Regions from separate parts of the Alkalibaculum bacchi genome, predicted to be linked through region 2. Evidence: riboswitches for the same ligand, from Rfam matches in the RefSeq annotation. Region 2 holds a riboswitch; each other region holds the start of a gene.
The links. A riboswitch is a leader RNA that binds a small molecule or an ion and turns the genes downstream of it on or off. The one in region 2 is predicted to bind cobalamin.
Positions count from the first base shown of each region.

Region 1: linked by a shared signal. The riboswitch ahead of nikB (nickel ABC transporter permease) and the one ahead of DES36_RS01800 (ABC transporter substrate-binding protein) in region 2 are both predicted to bind cobalamin.
Region 3: linked by a shared signal. The riboswitch ahead of DES36_RS03490 (cobyrinic acid a,c-diamide synthase CobB) and the one ahead of DES36_RS01800 (ABC transporter substrate-binding protein) in region 2 are both predicted to bind cobalamin.
Region 4: linked by a shared signal. The riboswitch ahead of DES36_RS03595 (energy-coupling factor ABC transporter permease) and the one ahead of DES36_RS01800 (ABC transporter substrate-binding protein) in region 2 are both predicted to bind cobalamin.

Region 1 is NZ_QNRX01000026.1:13,888-18,575, reverse strand. It holds gene nikC (nickel transporter permease) at 1-2,011, opposite strand, end outside; gene nikB (nickel ABC transporter permease) at 2,015-2,953, opposite strand; cobalamin riboswitch at 3,093-3,278, opposite strand; gene dapG (aspartate kinase) at 3,374-4,549, opposite strand.
Region 2 is NZ_QNRX01000002.1:71,567-76,254, forward strand. It holds gene DES36_RS01795 (FecCD family ABC transporter permease) at 1-767, opposite strand, end outside; gene DES36_RS01800 (ABC transporter substrate-binding protein) at 968-1,930, opposite strand; cobalamin riboswitch at 2,038-2,214, opposite strand; gene nth (endonuclease III) at 2,352-2,993, opposite strand; gene DES36_RS01810 (DMT family transporter) at 3,258-4,169, shown strand; gene DES36_RS01815 (bifunctional folylpolyglutamate synthase/dihydrofolate synthase) at 4,338-4,688, shown strand, end outside.
Region 3 is NZ_QNRX01000003.1:182,191-186,878, forward strand. It holds gene DES36_RS03485 (pyridoxal phosphate-dependent aminotransferase) at 1-899, opposite strand, end outside; gene DES36_RS03490 (cobyrinic acid a,c-diamide synthase CobB) at 1,040-2,395, opposite strand; cobalamin riboswitch at 2,545-2,713, opposite strand; gene DES36_RS03495 (cobalamin B12-binding domain-containing protein) at 2,886-3,548, opposite strand; gene cobK (precorrin-6A reductase) at 3,671-4,363, opposite strand; gene cobJ (precorrin-3B C(17)-methyltransferase) at 4,360-4,688, opposite strand, start outside.
Region 4 is NZ_QNRX01000003.1:201,011-205,698, reverse strand. It holds gene DES36_RS03600 (anaerobic ribonucleoside triphosphate reductase) at 1-1,093, opposite strand, end outside; cobalamin riboswitch at 1,320-1,505, shown strand; gene DES36_RS03595 (energy-coupling factor ABC transporter permease) at 1,677-2,426, shown strand; gene DES36_RS03590 (energy-coupling factor ABC transporter substrate-binding protein) at 2,410-2,706, shown strand; gene cbiQ (cobalt ECF transporter T component CbiQ) at 2,690-3,370, shown strand; gene DES36_RS03580 (energy-coupling factor ABC transporter ATP-binding protein) at 3,470-4,294, shown strand; gene hemA (glutamyl-tRNA reductase) at 4,269-4,688, shown strand, end outside.

The sequences.
Region 1 (4,688 bases), on a different contig from region 2:
TTTGCCCATCTAACTCTCTCCAGCCGTCACCGTTACTATCAACGATTCCCGCATCATCCAGTATTTTTATGGCGTTTTCCTTATTGAAGGAAAACGGATTATTCAGTTTGTCATAATTGTAAGCCAAAGAGGATGGCAGTACCGAAAAACCAGGGGTGTACATGCCACCTACAGTAATATCACACATTGTATCAATATCCAGAGCGATTATTATTGCTTGACGCAGTGCCTCATTTTCCAAGACACCCTTAAAATTCATATAGGAATTAGCCGTACGCACGCCAGCCGCAGTAGAGACATAGTAAGCACTGTCCTCAGACAAAGTAGCCAGATCGCTAACAGTGGTAATATTCTCAGTCAGATCTATATCACCACTCTTTAAAGCCATAGTCTTAGTAGAACTGTCATCAATAAACATAATATTGACGGTTTTATAAGGTACTTTACCATTCCAGTAGCGCTCATTAGATGACATATCTATATTGACACCAGGGTTGAATTTATCAACCTTGTATGGACCTGTTCCGACAATTTCCTTGTCCGCTACAGATGCATCGATAATGGCAAAGTAGGGATATGCAAGGATTCCTGGAATATTTGAGGTGGGGCTTTCACAAACGATGGTCACCGTACCAGCCGCATCATCAGCTGAAATGGATTTATAAGTAAGGTAACTCTCTGGGTTGGAATTTCCTGTCCCCCCTTGAGACGCGTCTGTCTCGGCATACAGTCTCTCGATGGAAGCTTTTACGGCAGAAGGAGTCATATCGTTGCCATTAGAGAATTTCACACCATCCCGGATATGTAAGGTCCAAGTAAGATAGTCATCGGAGACTTCATAGCTATCACAAAGATTGTTTTCTGCTACAACCTGGTCGTTAAATATAAACAGAGATTCGGTAATACCGAAACGCATCGCTGCCCAGCTGGAATTCGTATTGGTGGCAGGATCCAATGAATCCGAATAATTGTAGACACCGAAGTTCAGGTGTGTTGTGTCGGCTTGGCTGTCATTTGTTGTGCCGGCATCGTCTTTAGTGCTGTCATTGCCGCAACCGGCAAAGCTTGCTGTTATCATGAGAGTGATCAACAAAAGACCTGCGCCTTTAATCCACTTTTTCATAGATAATTTCTCCCTTTTTAACGCTAATTTTTCATGTTTTTTTCTCTCCTTTTTTTGCTTACTAAAATATTGTTTTTTGCTGCTGTCTTGTGGATCAAGAATGTCCCGCAAACTATCGCCTAGCAAATTAAATGAGACCACCGTAATGAATATAGCCAGTCCAGGATAGATCATTAGCCATGGAGCTGATTCCATATAGGCTCTACCTTCATTAAGCATATAGCCCCATTCGATAGAAGTTGATTGAGCCCCTAATCCTAGAAAGGAAAAGGCTGCCAACTCCAGCATCATGCCACCCATATCGGTAGCCGCAGTGATAATTAATGTAGGTAAGACCGAAGGGGTCATGTACCGCCAAAGAATATAGCGAGTTCTAGTGCCGGATATTTTAGCCGCCAACACATAATCCTCATACTTAGTTTTTAGTACCAAGCTACGGGCCAAACGGGCATATTTGGTCCAGCTGACCATGGTGATTGCAATGACCGCATTAGTGATACTGGGGCCCATTATTCCCGCCATAGCTATAGCCAACGCCATCCCAGGAAAGGAAACCATCATGTCGGAGATGCGCATAATCACTGCATCTACCGCTCCCCCTGCATAACCTGCCACAATACCCAGCACACCTCCCACCGTAAAAATACTGATCACGAGAAGCAATGTTGATGACAGGGAGGTTCGTGTTCCATAAATAACCCGTGAGAACAGATCTCGTCCCATGCGATCTGTGCCAAACCAGTGTTCACTGCTAGGCGCCTGGGTAGCCTCTGTAAGGATCGCCTGCTGGGGATCATGAGTGACCAATACAGGAGCCAGAATTGCAACTACTACAATACCTAGAACCAAAATTAAAAATAAGATAAACTGCCGTTTGCTATTGGTCATAGTCTACGCTCCTTTCCTAAGGCGGGGATCTAGATAGTTGTAAGAAAAATCAACCGCCAGATTAACTAGCATATAAATCATGGCAATCCATAGGACAAAGCCCTGTATTAAGGGGTAGTCCATAGATGTAATAGCTGAAATCGCAAGACTTCCCAATGCCGGAAAAGAAAAAATCACCTCTACTATAGCAGTGCCACCTAGCAGCGAGCCCAAGGATAATCCAAGCAAGGTAAGGAGGGGCAACATGGAGTTAGGTATTACATGTTTACACAGAATAGTAGATTCCTTGATTCCCCTAGCCCTAGCGCCAGATATATAATCCTGCTTTAGCTCCTCCAGCACAGAAGCACGAATTTGACGTGCGTACTTCCCCGCCATAGCAAAGGCCAAGGTAAACGCTGGCAATAGCATTTTTTTCAGTCCCATTTCCGCAGACACTACGGGCAACCAACCTAGTTTCAACGATACTATGTAGAGTAGCAGCAACCCAGCCCAAAAATTAGGCATGGAAATCCCAAAAAAGCTACCTACCCGTATAATATAGTCCAAAGGTCGATTTTGATAAATAGCGGAAAGCACACCTAGAGGAATCGCCATAATTAGCATCATAAGTAAGGACAGGAGTGATAACTGCAAAGTAGGCATTACTCGGGCTCTCAGGAGCTGGGCAACTGGTTTACCATGTGTGTAGGAAGTGCCAAAATCTCCTTGTAAGCATTTCATTAGCCAACTACCGTATTGGGCGAGAAATGGACGGTTTAGACCCAATTCCTCCCTTATTTCAACCAGAATTTCTTCAGGGGGGATGTTGCCACTCACTGCAAACATAGCACGTACTGGATCTCCCGGGGCCATGTAGATGAGCAGGAAACTCAAAAAACTTACACCAAACAAAACAATAACGATTTGAAGAAATCGTTTAACAATCTGTCCTTTTAGCATAACAATCACCGCTTTCTATATGTTAAATTATTTAAAAACCTACTACGAAAGCTTCGCTCATTAATTAATGCAAAAAAGCTGCCTTTAGGCAGCTCAATAGCAATAAAAAAACATGCTTCTTATCTCCCGTAAGAATCACAAATAAGTATCATTACAAGCAGTTCTCCTGACTTAAGATCATCGCACTTTATCGCCTTCTCAAATCATTTTGTTAATGACTCAATGGCATAATGACAAAGTACTCCCTAATACAGTGACGGGATCGTGCCGGAATCGAACCGGCTTCTCTATTAATCCTTACGGAACTTGTATGATTAGATTTTGTATTTAACTATAAATAATTATTGCATTTAAAACTTATCACATAGTTACTTATATGTCAATTTATATTTACTATTTTTCTAGAATATAATAATAGTACTATAAATTAAACGATCCATGTAACAGATTTACAGCTCTATTAGCTACATCTGTAGGTACTAGGATGGATATAGTAGTGTGAGAATCGGATGTTTGTAAAATAGATATATCTCCTTCAAGAGAAGCCATAATTTTGGCCATTATCCCAGGTACTCCTCTAATCTTGCTTCCAATAATGGTGATTTTTGTACAATGATTTACGTATTTATAATCAATTTTATTCTCCTCTAATATTTTTATCAGTTTTTCTTTATGTATATCATTTGTTATAAATACGCTTTGATCTATAAAGATATTAATCATATCTATGCTAATATTATTACTTGCCATGAGTTTAAATATTTCTTTATCCCTTGTCTTAGTAGACAAGCTCCATTGAATTTTACCGTATTCGTGGGCTACTGCCGCTACTAAACCAGCTGAATTTGTAGGATGATTGTTAATTAAGGTTCCAATACTTTCTCCATACTTACTTGTGTTGATTACCTTTAGAGGTATATTGTATTGCATTGCTAAATCTACTGCTTTTGGGTGGATTACCTTTGCACCATATTGAGCCAATTGAAACACGTCGTCGTAATTGATTTCTTCAATAAGTTTTGCATTAGGTACCAGTTTTGGATCTGCTGTCATAATGCCATCTACATCTGTAAAAATTTCTACATTCTTTGCCTTTAATGTAATTCCCAGTAGCACTGCACTAGTGTCACTACCTCCTCGACCTAGTGTGGTAATCTCTCCTTTTTCATTTTGTCCTTGAAATCCTGCAACTATAGGTACTTTCCCTTCTTCTAAAAGCTCTTGAAGATAAGTACCATCTACCTTTACGATATTTGCGGAACCATAAGTACTATCTGTTAAAATGCCTGCCTGACCTCCCGTTAATGAAATAGCTTCAATACCATAATCCATAAGATGGGTTGCAATGACTGTAGTAGATATAATCTCTCCACAAGATATAAGCATATCCATAAATCTAGAATCCTTATAATGAGCAGGAATAAGATTCTGTAGGGTATCTGTTGCATAAGCTTCTCCTTTTCGACCCATAGCTGAGACGACCAAAACCGTAGCGATACCGTCCTCCCGAGCTTTTATTACATTTTCTACAATTTTATCTCTTAATTCAGGACTGTTCACAGAAGTCCCACCATATTTTTGAACAATTATATCCATAAATCTCCCTACTTTCTATACAAGATAATTTACTCTTATCTGCGCCCTCTTATTATTTTATTGAATTGCCTCGTTTATTGTTCATGGATAAGAAAATATTAGTAGGAAAAACTAGTGTTACTATCTAAAGTCAATAAAA
Region 2 (4,688 bases):
GCAGCTGTCATCAACGCAGTAACTACTAATGCGATAAGCTTTAGTTGGTCTGTATTTACGCCTAACTGAGAAGCACTATCCTCACCTATGAGCATAATGTCCATCTGACTATGTAAGCTATAAAGAATAATAAAGCCTATAACTACATAAGGGATAATAATCAAAACTTGCTCCCAACTCTTTCCATTAAAAGACCCCATAGTCCAATAGATAATCTGACTCATCTTATCCGAAAAAATCATAAGAACGGAATTTACTGCAGATAAAAATTGAGACATGGCCACACCACTAAGCAGCAATGTAGGTACAGGTACTTTATTGCCTATTTTAGAGATATTGTAAACTAATAATAAGGTAAGTAAAGCAAAGATAAAAGCCAGTATAGAAACAAGATCTTTACCATTGAAACTTAGGTTCATGGCGATGCCAATAGATGCACCTAGCGCAGCACCAGAAGAGACCCCTAATAAGAATGGGTCTGCCATAGGGTTTTTAAAGATTCCCTGATATGCAACACCGCAAATGGATAAGGTGCCTCCGACTAATAAAGCCAGTATTACTCTGGGCAGTCGTATATTCCATATGATCGCTATCGTAGATGCCTTAATTCCTTCTACATTCCCAATATTAAAAAGTTTGTGCAATAATACCTGAAATGTTTGCCCTACTGAGATATTTGCTACACCTAAATTAGTACAAACTAGAATGGTAATAAAAGCTAAAATAATTATTGTGATTAATGAGTGTTTTCGAATTCGTTTTTTCATATTTTCCCCTTATGTATGTCCTTAGGTCAAGAATAGCACTTTCGTATCCTAGAAAGTAATAAATTCATAGGGCAACCAACGATTGCCCTATCATTTTATTAAGCAGGTAATTTCTAAATTATAAACCACTACTATCTTCAGTGGCAAAATGACCCTAAAGGAATACCCAAGCGCTAGTGACTAGCAACTAGCGACTATTCTTAAAATGCTTCTGGATGAATTGCTTTTGCTAAAAATTCTAAACCTTTCATTACTCTTGGACCTGAACGAGATAAAATGTCATTTTCTTCTGTTCCCCATGGGAAATAAACAATATTATCATTTTCTACAGCAGCAACTGATTGAAGTCCACCATTGCCCTTGATCTCCTCTACTGTAGGGTATAATGAAATGTAAACATCAGGATTTGCATCTACAATTTTTTCTAATGTCAAAGTTGGCCATGCTGTATCAGAGTCTGCTGCAATATTTACTGCATTAATCTCCTGTAGCATAGAATCAATGAACGTATCTGCTCCTACTGAAACAAAATCTTGTAAGTCTACAAATACCTTTTTCTCTTCTGTGTCTTTGACTTTATCTGTAATCTCTTTTCGAGCAATATCTAAGTCTTCTACTAGTTTATTTGCAGTCTCTTGAACATTTCCAATCTTTCCAATTAATTGGATATTTTCTAAAACACCATCTACATCTGTTTGATCTGAAATGACAATTGTTTTTATCCCTGCAGCTTTGATAAGTTGTGTTGCATCTTCAGGCATAGGTGATGATACAAAGAGAACCTCTGGTTCTAAATCGATGATAAGTTCCGTATTGGGTTCTACATAATTTCCTACAACTTCAATCTCTTTTGTTTCTTCAGGATAATTACTGAATTCATCTCTACCTACGATTTGATCTCCTAAACCTACAGCAAAGAGCGTCTCTGTAATAGAAGCAGATACAGAAACAATTCTTTCAGGAGTTTTTTCAAGGGTAATTTCGTTATCTGCAGTATCCTTAAATGTAAATGGGTATATAGTTTCCGTACCGTCACTTGATTCGGTTGTTGTATTCCCCTCTCCTGTCGACTCTTCTTGTGGTTTATCATTTGAACACGCTGTCCAAGTAAATGCCATTAATGTGACGAGCATTAGTATTAGTACTTTTTTTAATGTTTTCATTTTGTTACCTCCAGTTATTTCATTATAATTTGTTTCTTAACGCAACAAAACCTTCTACATTTGAGAAGGTTTTCATATTAAACACGCACAACACCATCCTCCCCGATAGTTCCTAGTTTCTTAAGGCAGGTCTCCTGACTCGTGTTTCAATCTCCACTCTTCCTTCCCATCGTTTAGACAGTGGTTTTTATTAGAGTTTCGTCCACACTTACAGTAGCGGGGGCTGTAGTGGTTTTTCACCACTTTCCCTATTAAGCATTTGCACCTTATAGAGCTATTTTATTTTATAAGATTATGCTAACACAAAACCTATGAAATTTCAATATAAAAAGCTGAATGCGGAAAGCCGAATGCCGAATGCTCACCCTGTGGGCGAGGTTTTTTTATTTTTCAGTTCAAATATACTGAGCTTTTATATGATTTAATCACAAATTAACTCCTTATAATATAGACATAATCCCTTTACCACGCAATCTTCGCATAAGGGTTTTCGAGCCTTACATACTTTTCTACCATGTAAAATTAGCCAATGATGCGCTACAGACCAATCTTCTTCAGGGATATTCTTCATCAAATCCATCTCTGTGTTTAGGACATCTTTACTCTCTGCTAAGCCAATTCGATTAGAGACTCGAAACACATGGGTATCTACAGCTATGGCATTTTGTCCAAAGGCATTACTCACTACTACATTTGCAGTTTTTCTTCCCACTCCTGGAAGTTTCATGAGCTCTTCAATAGTATCTGGCACTTGACCCTCATACTCATTTATTAATATAGAGCAAGTAGCGATAATGTTTTTGCTCTTTGAATTGGCGAGACCACATGTTTTTATATAATCTAAAAGTTTAGGCTGCCCTAACTCTAGTATAGCTTCTGGTGTATTGTAATCTACAAATAATTTATCTGTAACAATATTTACTCTAACATCCGTACACTGAGCAGATAGAATCGTTGCTATTAACAATTCAAAAGAAGTTGTAAAATGAAGAGCTGGCCCAGCATCAGGGTACTCTTTTCCCAATAATTCTAATACTTGTTTTATGTCTTTCTTCTTTAACAAAAAATCCCTCCTCTAGAAAGAAATTCGTTTATTATTATATCATAAATATGTCGCAGATTGCTTCAGCGACTTTTATGTATTCCTCTTAAAGAGAAGATACAAAGACTTGAATACATTTTTCCCTTTATATAATCCCCTATACGAAAGAGAATTTATTTAGCAAAATAATACAAATTAATATCTAACTGACGTTTATTATGCTAAAATATTCATTGGGCGCTATTTTTATAAAATAGTGCTATGGACAATAAAGGAGTTCTTTGTATGAATAACAAGAAAATGTTATTAGGTGATTTAGGCTTGCTTATAACTGCCTTTGTATGGGGAAGTGGGTTTGTTGCTGTAAAGAATGCTTTAGACACTTTGTCTCCTATGTATATTATGACCCTTCGCTTTGGCATTGCAGCTTTGCTAACGGGAATATTATTTTATAGGAAAGTCATCACTATAGATAAAGAACACTTAAAAGCAGGGTTTATTATTGGACTTTTTTTATTTTCAGCCTTTACTACGCAAACCATCGGCTTACAGTATACATTAGCAGGAAAACAAGCTTTTTTAACTGGTACTAATGTGGTGATGGTTCCCTTTTTATTTTGGCTTATTAGTAAAGAAAGACCAGATAAATTCAGTGTTTTTGCTGCTATTTTAATGATTGCAGGTATTGGCTTATTAACACTTGATTTAAACAAAGGCTTTGTATTAAACAAAGGAGACATACTTACCTTAATATGTGCATTGCTCTTTGCTTGTCATATGATAGCAGTTGGTATTTATGCAAAAAAACACGATCCTATAAAACTTACAGTCATTCAGTTAGGTGTAGCCTTTATACTTTCTTTAGTAACTATGTTGGTTACCAGTGATCCTATACTATTTATTCCAGATAGTGGAATAAATGAAGTGCTGTTCTTGGGATTATTTTGTACATTTATGGCTTATCTCATTCAAAATATTGCTCAAAGATATACTACCCCATCCCATGCAGCTTTACTGCTTAGCTTAGAATCCTTCTTTGGTAGCATTATGTCTGTAATCTTTTTAGGAGATCTATTTAGTCCTAATATGATTGTAGGCTCCGTCTTAATTTTTACGGCCATTATTACTGCTGAAACGAAGTGGAAGTTTCTCAAGTTAAAAAAGCAAAATCAATCAATCGAAATGAACAATGGATGAACAAGTGCCTTGGGCACTTTAGTTCTACGTTGTAAGTTGTAAGTAAAAGCTTTTAGGTCACCAATTATAACTAGGCAAGAGACAGGGTCAAAAAGTAGAACTTTTCTGATAAAGAACAATCGTTTAACAATTGTTCTACCATCGTTAAATAATAGGAGGTTATTTTAAATGAATTATAATGAAGCTTTAGAATTTATTCATGGCACTTATGCCTTTGGTATCAAATTAGGTCTTGATAATATTGGAAAATTATTAGAATACATGGATAATCCTCAGGACAAATTAAAATATGTGCACATTGCTGGTACCAATGGAAAAGGCTCTACAAGCAATATGATAAGCAATGTCTTAAAAGAATCGGGCTATAGAGTTGGTTTGTTTATTTCACCATATTTAGAAGAATTCACAGAAAGAATCCAAATTAATGGCGCTCATATTTCAAAAGAGGATTTAGGCAGAGTTGCTGGAAAGGTGAAGGAATCTATAGATAAAATGATGAGTGATGGTTATTCACACCCT
Region 3 (4,688 bases), on a different contig from region 2:
GTAATACCCTTCTTTTGCAAATTTAATAGTAGGAAATTTGCTTTTGAAGGAAATACTGTAATACCCATTTTTTCGAGTTCTTCTCTTAAGTACTCCCTCTGAACCTCATTACGTGTTAGGGTTTTTTCTACATAGTCTTTTGTCTCTTCTAAAACGCAGGTCACATCGCTAGCAAAGGAAGATAAGCTCCAAGGGGTTTGCCTTTCCTTTAATGATTTGATGGTATCTTTGTTAGCACAAATATAGCCTAATCGTATACCTGGTATGGCAAAGATTTTTGTTAGAGAACCTGCTATGATTAATGAAGAGTACTCCTTTACTAAATGTTTGACACTATCTTCTTGTGCAAACTCAATAAAGGCTTCATCGACTACTACTTTTGCCCTACATTTTTCTGCGCTTTTTAAGATTTCTAGCATGATTTCATTTGGCATGGTAGAGCCTATAGGATTAGAGGGATTACAGATAAAGAGCATTGTATTTTCATCTAAAACCTCTTTTATTTCTTTTTTTGGATAAACTACCCTTCCCTCTTTAATCAATGGTAGATGAATAAGTTCTGCACCTACATTATTTGCCAGTCTCATATATTCTACAAAGCCAGGTTGAAGAATGACCACTTTCTTAGGTCTTATAGCTTCTGCAATAAGAGATAATGCACCAATCCCACCATTTGTAGGCAGTACTTGCTGTGGTGGCACATCTAAGTATTTTGCAATATTATTAGTTGGCGTCTTCATATCTACTTCAGGATAGTAGACGATATTATCTAGTTTCTCTTTGATTTTATCGATCATGATTTGCGGTGGACCTAAGGGATTTAAATTTGCAGAAAAATCAGTCCACTTTTCTGGATTACCTTCTCTCCATACATTCCCACCGTGAACATAGCTTGTCATATACAATTCCCCTTTTGATTATAATATAATGATACTAAGTCACCTACGGTAACTTTTGCATGCAATATAAATCTTTATCTTGTTGCTTAATTTTAATTTTTAAATATCTCCTTTAAAGATACTAGAAAGTCTCAGCCTTATTAGAGCAATTTTGTCATAAGCTCTAAATTACTCAAAAAATATATATGGGGATATCCAGCGATGGTATTCTTCTTTTCTAAACCGCATTCCCATTGTCTTAAAATTTTTTCATCACGATATTTTTTTATGCTGTATTTATATGTAAGCTCTTGTTCCTTAATTTTAGAGTGATGAAATTCATGGGCTCTTGTCGTATATTTTTGTCCCTCTATTTCTACATCCATTTCAATATAGCCAAAACGCTGAAGCCTCTTTGTCATTTCACATTCAATAGGAAGATATCCTACCATTTTATTTGTAGTATTATCTAGATTGGTAATGGACTGAGACAAGTACATAAAGCCTCCACATTCTGAGTAGCACTTGCCACCTAGTTCTAAATAGTCTTTTAAGCTATTTTTAAAGCTTATATTCTTTGCAAGGTCCTTTCCAAACACTTCTGGAAAACCGCCTCCAATATATATAGAATCTAACTTTTCTGGAAGTTTTTTATCTTCTAGAGGGCTAAATTCCACAATTTCAGCTCCAAGATCATGTAATAAATCTAAATTAGCTTCATAGTAAAAGGAAAAGGCTTTGTCTCTTGCTAGACCAATTCGTTTTCCATCATATAAAGGTAAATATTCTTTAGTAAAGTTATCGTAATAGCTACTATCGTATTCAAATTGTGGAGCGCGCTCTGCAATTTCCAACAAAGCATTTATATCTACGCTTTCTTCGATTATATCTACAAGCTTATCTATATTAGTATTCAGATGCTCTAATTCTCCAGCTGGTACTAAACCCAAATGCCTACTACTTAAAGATATATCGCCATTCTTCACCATATAGCCAATACACTTGGTATTTGTATTCGTCTCTATGATTTCTTTAATTAATTTGTAATGTTCTGCTCCAGAGACTCGATTGACGATAATGCCTTGTATGTCCACCTTCTTATTGAACTCTTTGTAGCCAAGCACCACTGCAGCTGCGCTATTTGACATACCTGTAGCATCGATGACAAGCACAACAGGGGTCTTTGTAATAACTGATATATGAGCGCTACTGCCAATATTAGAAGTAATGCCAAAACCGTCGTAAAGTCCCATTACACCCTCAATGATTCCTATGTCTTTGTTCTTAGTTGAACGATCTAACAGATATTTGATAAGGTTTTCATTTAGAATATAGCTATCTAGATTATAAGATGGGTTTCCTGTAACATATTTATGAAATCCAGGATCGATATAATCAGGTCCTGTCTTAAAAGGAGCTACTGCATAATTTCTCTTTTTTAAAGCGGCCATTATGCCTATGCTAATGGTTGTCTTCCCTACACCGCTATTTGTTCCTGCAATCATTATTCGATTCATCTACATTTACCTTCTGTCTATAAAATTTTATTCGGTGAGAAGTAGGAGTTTCTCACCGAATAATTAAGGAGGTAATACATTGTAAGTAAATAAAAAATTCCGACACCACGGTCGGAATTAGGGATTCAATTTAAGAAATCTCTCTTCCCGCCGAAGATTGTAAAGCAAATGGTATCCTGGCTTATGCTTCATCCTAACATCTACCTTCCCAGATTTTTCCAGTGGTATAAAAGATGCTCGTCAGCAATTACAGTAGCGGGGGCTGCAACGGATTTTAACCGTTTTCCCATAAATTTATTTACTTTCCTACATATTAACATATTTTTTATAAAAATGCAATGACTTTCTTATATATAAGTAAAGTCGTGAAAGTTCCCTTTGACCCTAACAGCTGTCTAGTCATAATATGAGCAAGGTTTATCTCTTAGGCCTTCAGAATCTAATCCTAGAATACTGATGGCTGATAACTGATGGTTAAGCTTTTTTGTATTTATATAATTTGTGATAGATCCCTTTTTTCCATCCATCCTCTACAAATCTCTACGCCTTCATTGGCCTTAATAGAGTATGCGTCTGCACCGATGTGCTTTGCAGCCTCATCAGTAAGAGGAGTACCACCTACAATGATTTTTACATCACTTCTAAGTCCAGCCTCTTTTATGACATCAACGGTGCGTTTCATAGCATCAATAGCTAATGTGAGAACACCGCTAAGGCCAATGATATCTGGCTTTATATCATGAGCTTTTTCTACAAAAGCATCTGCTGATTGATCAATACCTATATCGTAAACTTGAAAGCCTGCTGCTTCGGACATTCCTTTAAAAATATTTTTCCCTATATCATGAAGATCTCCTTGTACGGTTCCGATGAGCATTTTACCAATATAGTCTCCTTCTTTGTAGTGGGAAATATACGGTTTTAATTTATCGATGATTTCTGTCATGAGTTCACCAGCATAAATTAAATCACCTAGAAAGTATATTCCATTATGATAGTGATCGCCGACAATTCTCGTCCCTTTTTGGCTGTAACGAATGATTTCCCAGGCGCTTTCCTCTGTAGGATTTCCTCCTAAGTATTCATCGATCCGTTCAAATAATAAATCCTCGTCTAACTCCCCTATTGCATTTTGAATATCCTCTAATATCAATACAAATCCCCCCTACTATTAAGTTCTAAGTTCTAAGTTGTATATTGTAAGTTCTATGTAAAATCTTTATGTCACCATAGGTGACCATAATTTTACTTAGAACATAGAACTTAGATCTAGAACTACTTTCTTGGAATCATTACTACCTCTACTCCCATATCTAGTGCTGATTGTATTTTTTCTTCTACTCCTCCAGATGTTCCACTATCTTTTGTGACCATATACTTAATAGCATGTTCTTGAATAATGATCCGATTCATTTCGTAGCTAAAGGGTCCTTGCATGGCGATGATATTCTTAGGTGTAAAGCCTAAAGTTTCGCATTTTTCTAATACCTTTGATGTAGGCAATACTCTTATATAGATTCGATTTTTGGGAATCTTTTGAAAAGCTTGAACATTATTGCTACCAATAGCAAGTAATATATTACCTTCTTTTTCTATAAGAAGATTGCAGGCTTCCTCATAACTATGGGCTAAAATTAGCCCATTAATACCCTTTTTTTCAATGAATGAATCTCTTTCTATAACACGATATGGAATTTTAAGGCTCTTGGCACATTTTATCATATTTTCTGTCACTTGAACAGCATAAGGATGGGTAGTATCGATTATTTCATCAATATTTTTATCTTGGATAAATGCAAGCATCTCTTCATAATTCATCTTCTTATTATTAATAATCAAGTTTTCGTGAGGTTCGTATAATGAAGCTCCATACTCTGTAGCTGTTGATACTATGACTTTTTCACCACATTTTAATAATTGCTGAACATATTGTCTACCCATCTTGGTGCCAGCAAATACTAGTTTCAAATGCTGTACCCCCTAGGTGTAATAATATATTTGCCGTTAATATAGGTTTTAGAGTTTCCGATGATTACTGTTGAAAACATATCTACATCACAATTTGACAACTCACCTAAAGTAGAAATCTGTACGCTTTGGTCTTCTCTAAAAGCACTGCGCACAATGCCTACTGGAGTATCTGGAGATTTATATTGCAAAAGGATTTCTTGTGTTTTATTGATGTATTCTGTTCTTGATTTGCTCTTTGGATTGTAAAGTACTACGATAAAGTCTCCCTTGCCTGCACAATGAATACGATTTTCAATGGTTTCCCATTTTGTCAACCAATCTG
Region 4 (4,688 bases), on a different contig from region 2:
CTTCTACTGAAGTATCCATTCCGTAATTAATGGAACTAAAAGGAATTTGAGCACCAGCTCGGCTGTGCATAGTGTTTAAATTATGGATAAAGGCTTCCATAGCTTGATAAGTAGTCTTATCGATTTCTTTTTCTGCGCTTTTTATGGCAAAATTTTGTGCTTTCAAAATAAGCTTTTTATCTTCAAAGTAATCTTCTAGTAGTTTTGCTTCATAATACTGATAATCCTCGTAATTGCTCATCGTTGGAGTAAGTTTATAGGTGCTTTTGATTTTTTGACTAATCTCTACAACAGTATCCCAAATATTAGGTAAATTATATAACAACTCTAAAGATTTTGATAAATTTTGCAGATAATGTTTTTTATAGCTCTTTCGCACGCCTGGAGCCATTCCGTAATCAAAATTTGGTATACTTTGTCCGCCATGTTGATCATTCTGGTTAGATTGGATAGCGATACAGGCCAGAGCAGAATAACTTTGAATATTATTTGGCTCCCTTATATATCCGTGTCCTGTACTAAATCCACCTTGAAACAACTTTTCAATGTCAATTTGGCAACAAGTAGTAGTCAGAGTAAGAAAATCTAGGTCGTGTATATGGATATCGCCCTCTTTATGAGCTTTAGAATGCTCAGGGTTTAATATAAACATCTCATAAAACTGCTTTGCACCTTCAGAACCGTATCGAAGCATGGTACCCATTGCAGTATCTCCATCAATATTTGCGTTCTCTCGCTTCATGTCGTTGTCTTTAGCCTCTTTGAATGTGAGATCACTGTATACTTTCATCAATCGAGTATTCATTTCTCGTACACGAGTTCTTTCAGCTCTATAGAGTATATATTCTTTTGCAGTACGGGCATGGCCTTTTTCAATGAGAATTTTCTCTACAGCATCTTGTATGTTTTCTACAGTGGGTATTTTTCCATAAGTGTGCTCTTCTATGTACTCTACTACAGCTTCCGCTAGGGAAAGTGCTGTATTATAGTCTCTACCTCCTTTAGCACTTGCTGCTCTAAAGATTGCATTAGAGATCTTCTCTAAATTAAAAGGAACCTCTCTGCCATCACGTTTTACGATTTTTGTTATCATTACTATTCTCCTTCATTTGTTTCTCTGACTCTTGATTGATAGGAAAAACTATTAAGCGATTATCCTATTCTTTTCAAGTACCGAAATTGTCTATATATTGCGATAACAATATTAACACACCCCAGTATCTTGCGTCAATTTGTTTATTTTTGCATAAATAAAAACCCTTTTGAAAACAAGTACTTGATTATAAAAAACATTTATGTTACTATAAAGGCAATTACAACTGAATAATGCAAATTTAGGTTTATTATGATTAAATTGGAAAGAGGTGCAATTCCTCTACAGCCCCCGCTACTGTAAATGATGACGAACCCCTAGGCAACTCCACTACATCACCTGTTGATGTGGGAAGGATTAGGGAAGTAGGATGATTCAAAGTCAGGAGACCTGCCTAGATTGGAGAATGTGTAAAGCTTCGGAGGGAGGTTTGTTACCGTAATTGGATAACATTGTTTTTATTAACCAGATCTCACGTAGATCTGGTTATTTTTTTCGAGGTGTAAAAACTTCTTGGATTTCTAGATAACTAAAAATATTTAGGAGCACCCTCCGCTTTAAATAAAACAAGGAGAGAATTTTAATGAAAATACTTAAAATCAAAAAAATCAACACTGCAATTTTTATGTACGCTCTTATTTCTTTAGTAATGTTTAGCGTAAAAGACGTACAGGCGATGCATATTATGGAAGGCTTTCTTCCAAAAGGATGGGCACTGTTTTGGACAGTTGTGGCTATACCATTTTTCGTCCTTGGAGTGCGCAGATTAAATTTTATATTTAAAAATCAACCAAATAAGAAACTTTTAGTCGCATTGGCAGGCGCATTTGTATTTTTATTATCCGCTTTAAAAATTCCTTCTGTAACAGGCAGCTGTTCACATCCTACTGGTGTAGGCTTGGGAGCTATATTATTTGGACCAACTATTATGACTGTACTAGGAGTAATCGTTTTACTATTCCAAGCTCTATTACTAGCCCATGGCGGTATTAGTACATTAGGTGCAAATGCTTTCTCTATGGCAGTAGTTGGTCCTTTTGTAGCTTATGGAATCTTTAAATTACTTCGAAAGAACAATGTGAATGCAGGCGTTTCTGTTTTTGCAGCAGCAGCATTGGGAGATTTAGCTACTTATGTAGTTACCTCTTTGCAATTAGGTGTGGCCTTCCCTGATCCAGTAGGAGGTATAGCAGTATCTATTTTTAAATTCTTAAGCATCTTTGCTCTTACTCAAATCCCCATTGCAGCAGCAGAGGGAATCATCACTGCTTTAGTATACGACAAAGTCGTAGAGTATGAAGGAAAGGATGTAATAAATGAAAATTTCAACTAAAATCATACTAGTATTTGCATTACTAGTTTTAATCATTGTACCTTTAGTCATTACAAATGATGCTGAGTTTGGTGGAGCTGACGGTGAGGCAGAAGAAATGATTACTGTTATTAACCCTGATTATGAACCTTGGTTTAGTAGCTTTATGGAGCCAGCCAGTGGGGAAATTGAATCTCTGCTCTTTGCTTCACAAGCCGCATTAGGTGCAGGGATCATCGCATATTACATAGGATATAATAAAGGAAAAAAGGAAAGAAAAATCCATGTTACAAGTCGATAAAATCGCTTATACAAACAAGTTGACTAAAATAAATCCAAAAATCAAATTTGTTGCAGCAATGATTTTGCTATTTACAGCAATTGTTTTTGAGAACATACCTATGTACATTGGTATGTTTCTCCTTATTGGATTTGTACTGGTTCAATTTGCAGGCATAAAACTTAATCGTTATCTTAAGTTTTTTATGATACCTTCATCCTTTTTGTTATTGAGCCTAGTAACTATTTTGATTTCTGTATCAAAGAGTGCACATGTTTTTCTTTATAATATTCCTGTAGGAGGATTTTACATTGGCATAACGCAGTCTTCTTTAAATCAATGTTTTATCTTGTTTTTTAGAGCCTTAGCCTGTCTTTCTTCCACTTATTTTCTTGCCTTAACCGTGCCCATTAACCAGCTATTAAAAATATTAAAGAGCATGAAAGTGCCAATTGTAGTATTAGAGATGGTTATGCTCATTTATAGGTTTATAATGATGTTCTTAGAAGAATACAAAGATATGCAGACGGCTATATATTTGAAATTTGGATATGGAAATCTAAGGACATCCTATAGATCTATATCTTTGCTCATTGTAAGTCTCTTCACTAGAATGATGAATAGATATGAAGAATTGAGCATTTCACTAGAAGTAAAATTATATGATGGAGATTTTCATGTATAGGTTAGAGAGTTGCCATAATCTATATATATGATCTCTTCAGGAAAATAAAAAGATAATGCAAGCTTAAGTAAAGCACCAAAGACATGCAAGGAGGCTTTTATGTTAAGAACAGAGCACTTGACTTATAAATATGAAGATAATACCATGGCCTTAAAAGATGTAGAAATTAACTTAAATAATGGTGAAATTATCGCTCTTATTGGGGGCAATGGAGCAGGAAAATCTACTATGTTTTTAAATCTAATGGGCATATTAAAACCTACAAAGGGTATCATTCTTTTTAATGGGCAACCACTAGAGTATAATAAAAAATATATGTACGATTATCGTCAAAAGGTGAGTTTGGTTTTCCAAGATCCAGATAAACAAATATTTCACTCGAATGTCTATGATGATGTAGCTTTTGCCTTGAGAAATATTGGATTACCTGAAGATGAAGTAAAGCGTAGGGTAGACGACGCCTTAATACAAACCGAAGCATATGATTTTAAAGAAAAAGCCGTCCACTACCTCAGTTATGGGCAGAAAAAAAGAGTAGCCATTGCTGGGGTCATAGCTCTAAATACACAAGTTATACTCTTTGATGAGCCAACAGCCGGTTTAGACCCAGCAATGACAAGAGGAGTTGTCAAAATTATCAATACTTTAGCTAAGGAAGGGAAAAAAATTATCATTTCAAGTCACGATATGGATATTATTTATACACTTTGCGATTATGGATACATATTAAATCATGGTCAGGTCATCGCTAATGGATCAATTGAAGATTTGTTTAGTATGGATGAAGTACTAGAAAAAGCTAATCTTTCTCAGCCATGGCTTATGAAAATACATAAAAAATTAGGTTTACCATTATTTCGAGATGAAGAAAAACTATTTGATTATTGGAGGGAGATCAATGGAGCTAGCAGTTATCGGGGTTGATCACCACATTGCGCCAATGGAAGTACGTGAAAAGATGTCTTTTACGGAATCTAAAAAAGAGAAAACATTTCAAATATTACGACAAGAAAATATTCAGGAACTTATCATCGTATCTACGTGTAATAGAAGTGAACTTTATTTAGCGAGTGAAGAATTAGAACAAAGCATACATTCCGTTTGTACCTATTTAAAAGAATATACTGGGCAGGATGATATTGAAAAGCACTTGTTTATAAAAGAAAATAGAGATGCAGTATATCATATCTTTCAGGTAGCGGCAGGACTTGAATCTCTCGTTATAGGTGAAGATCAAATATTAGGTCAAGTAAAAGATGCTCTAGAATATGCCATTGAGAGAGGCCACAGTGGAAAATTACTAAATAAATTATTTCGA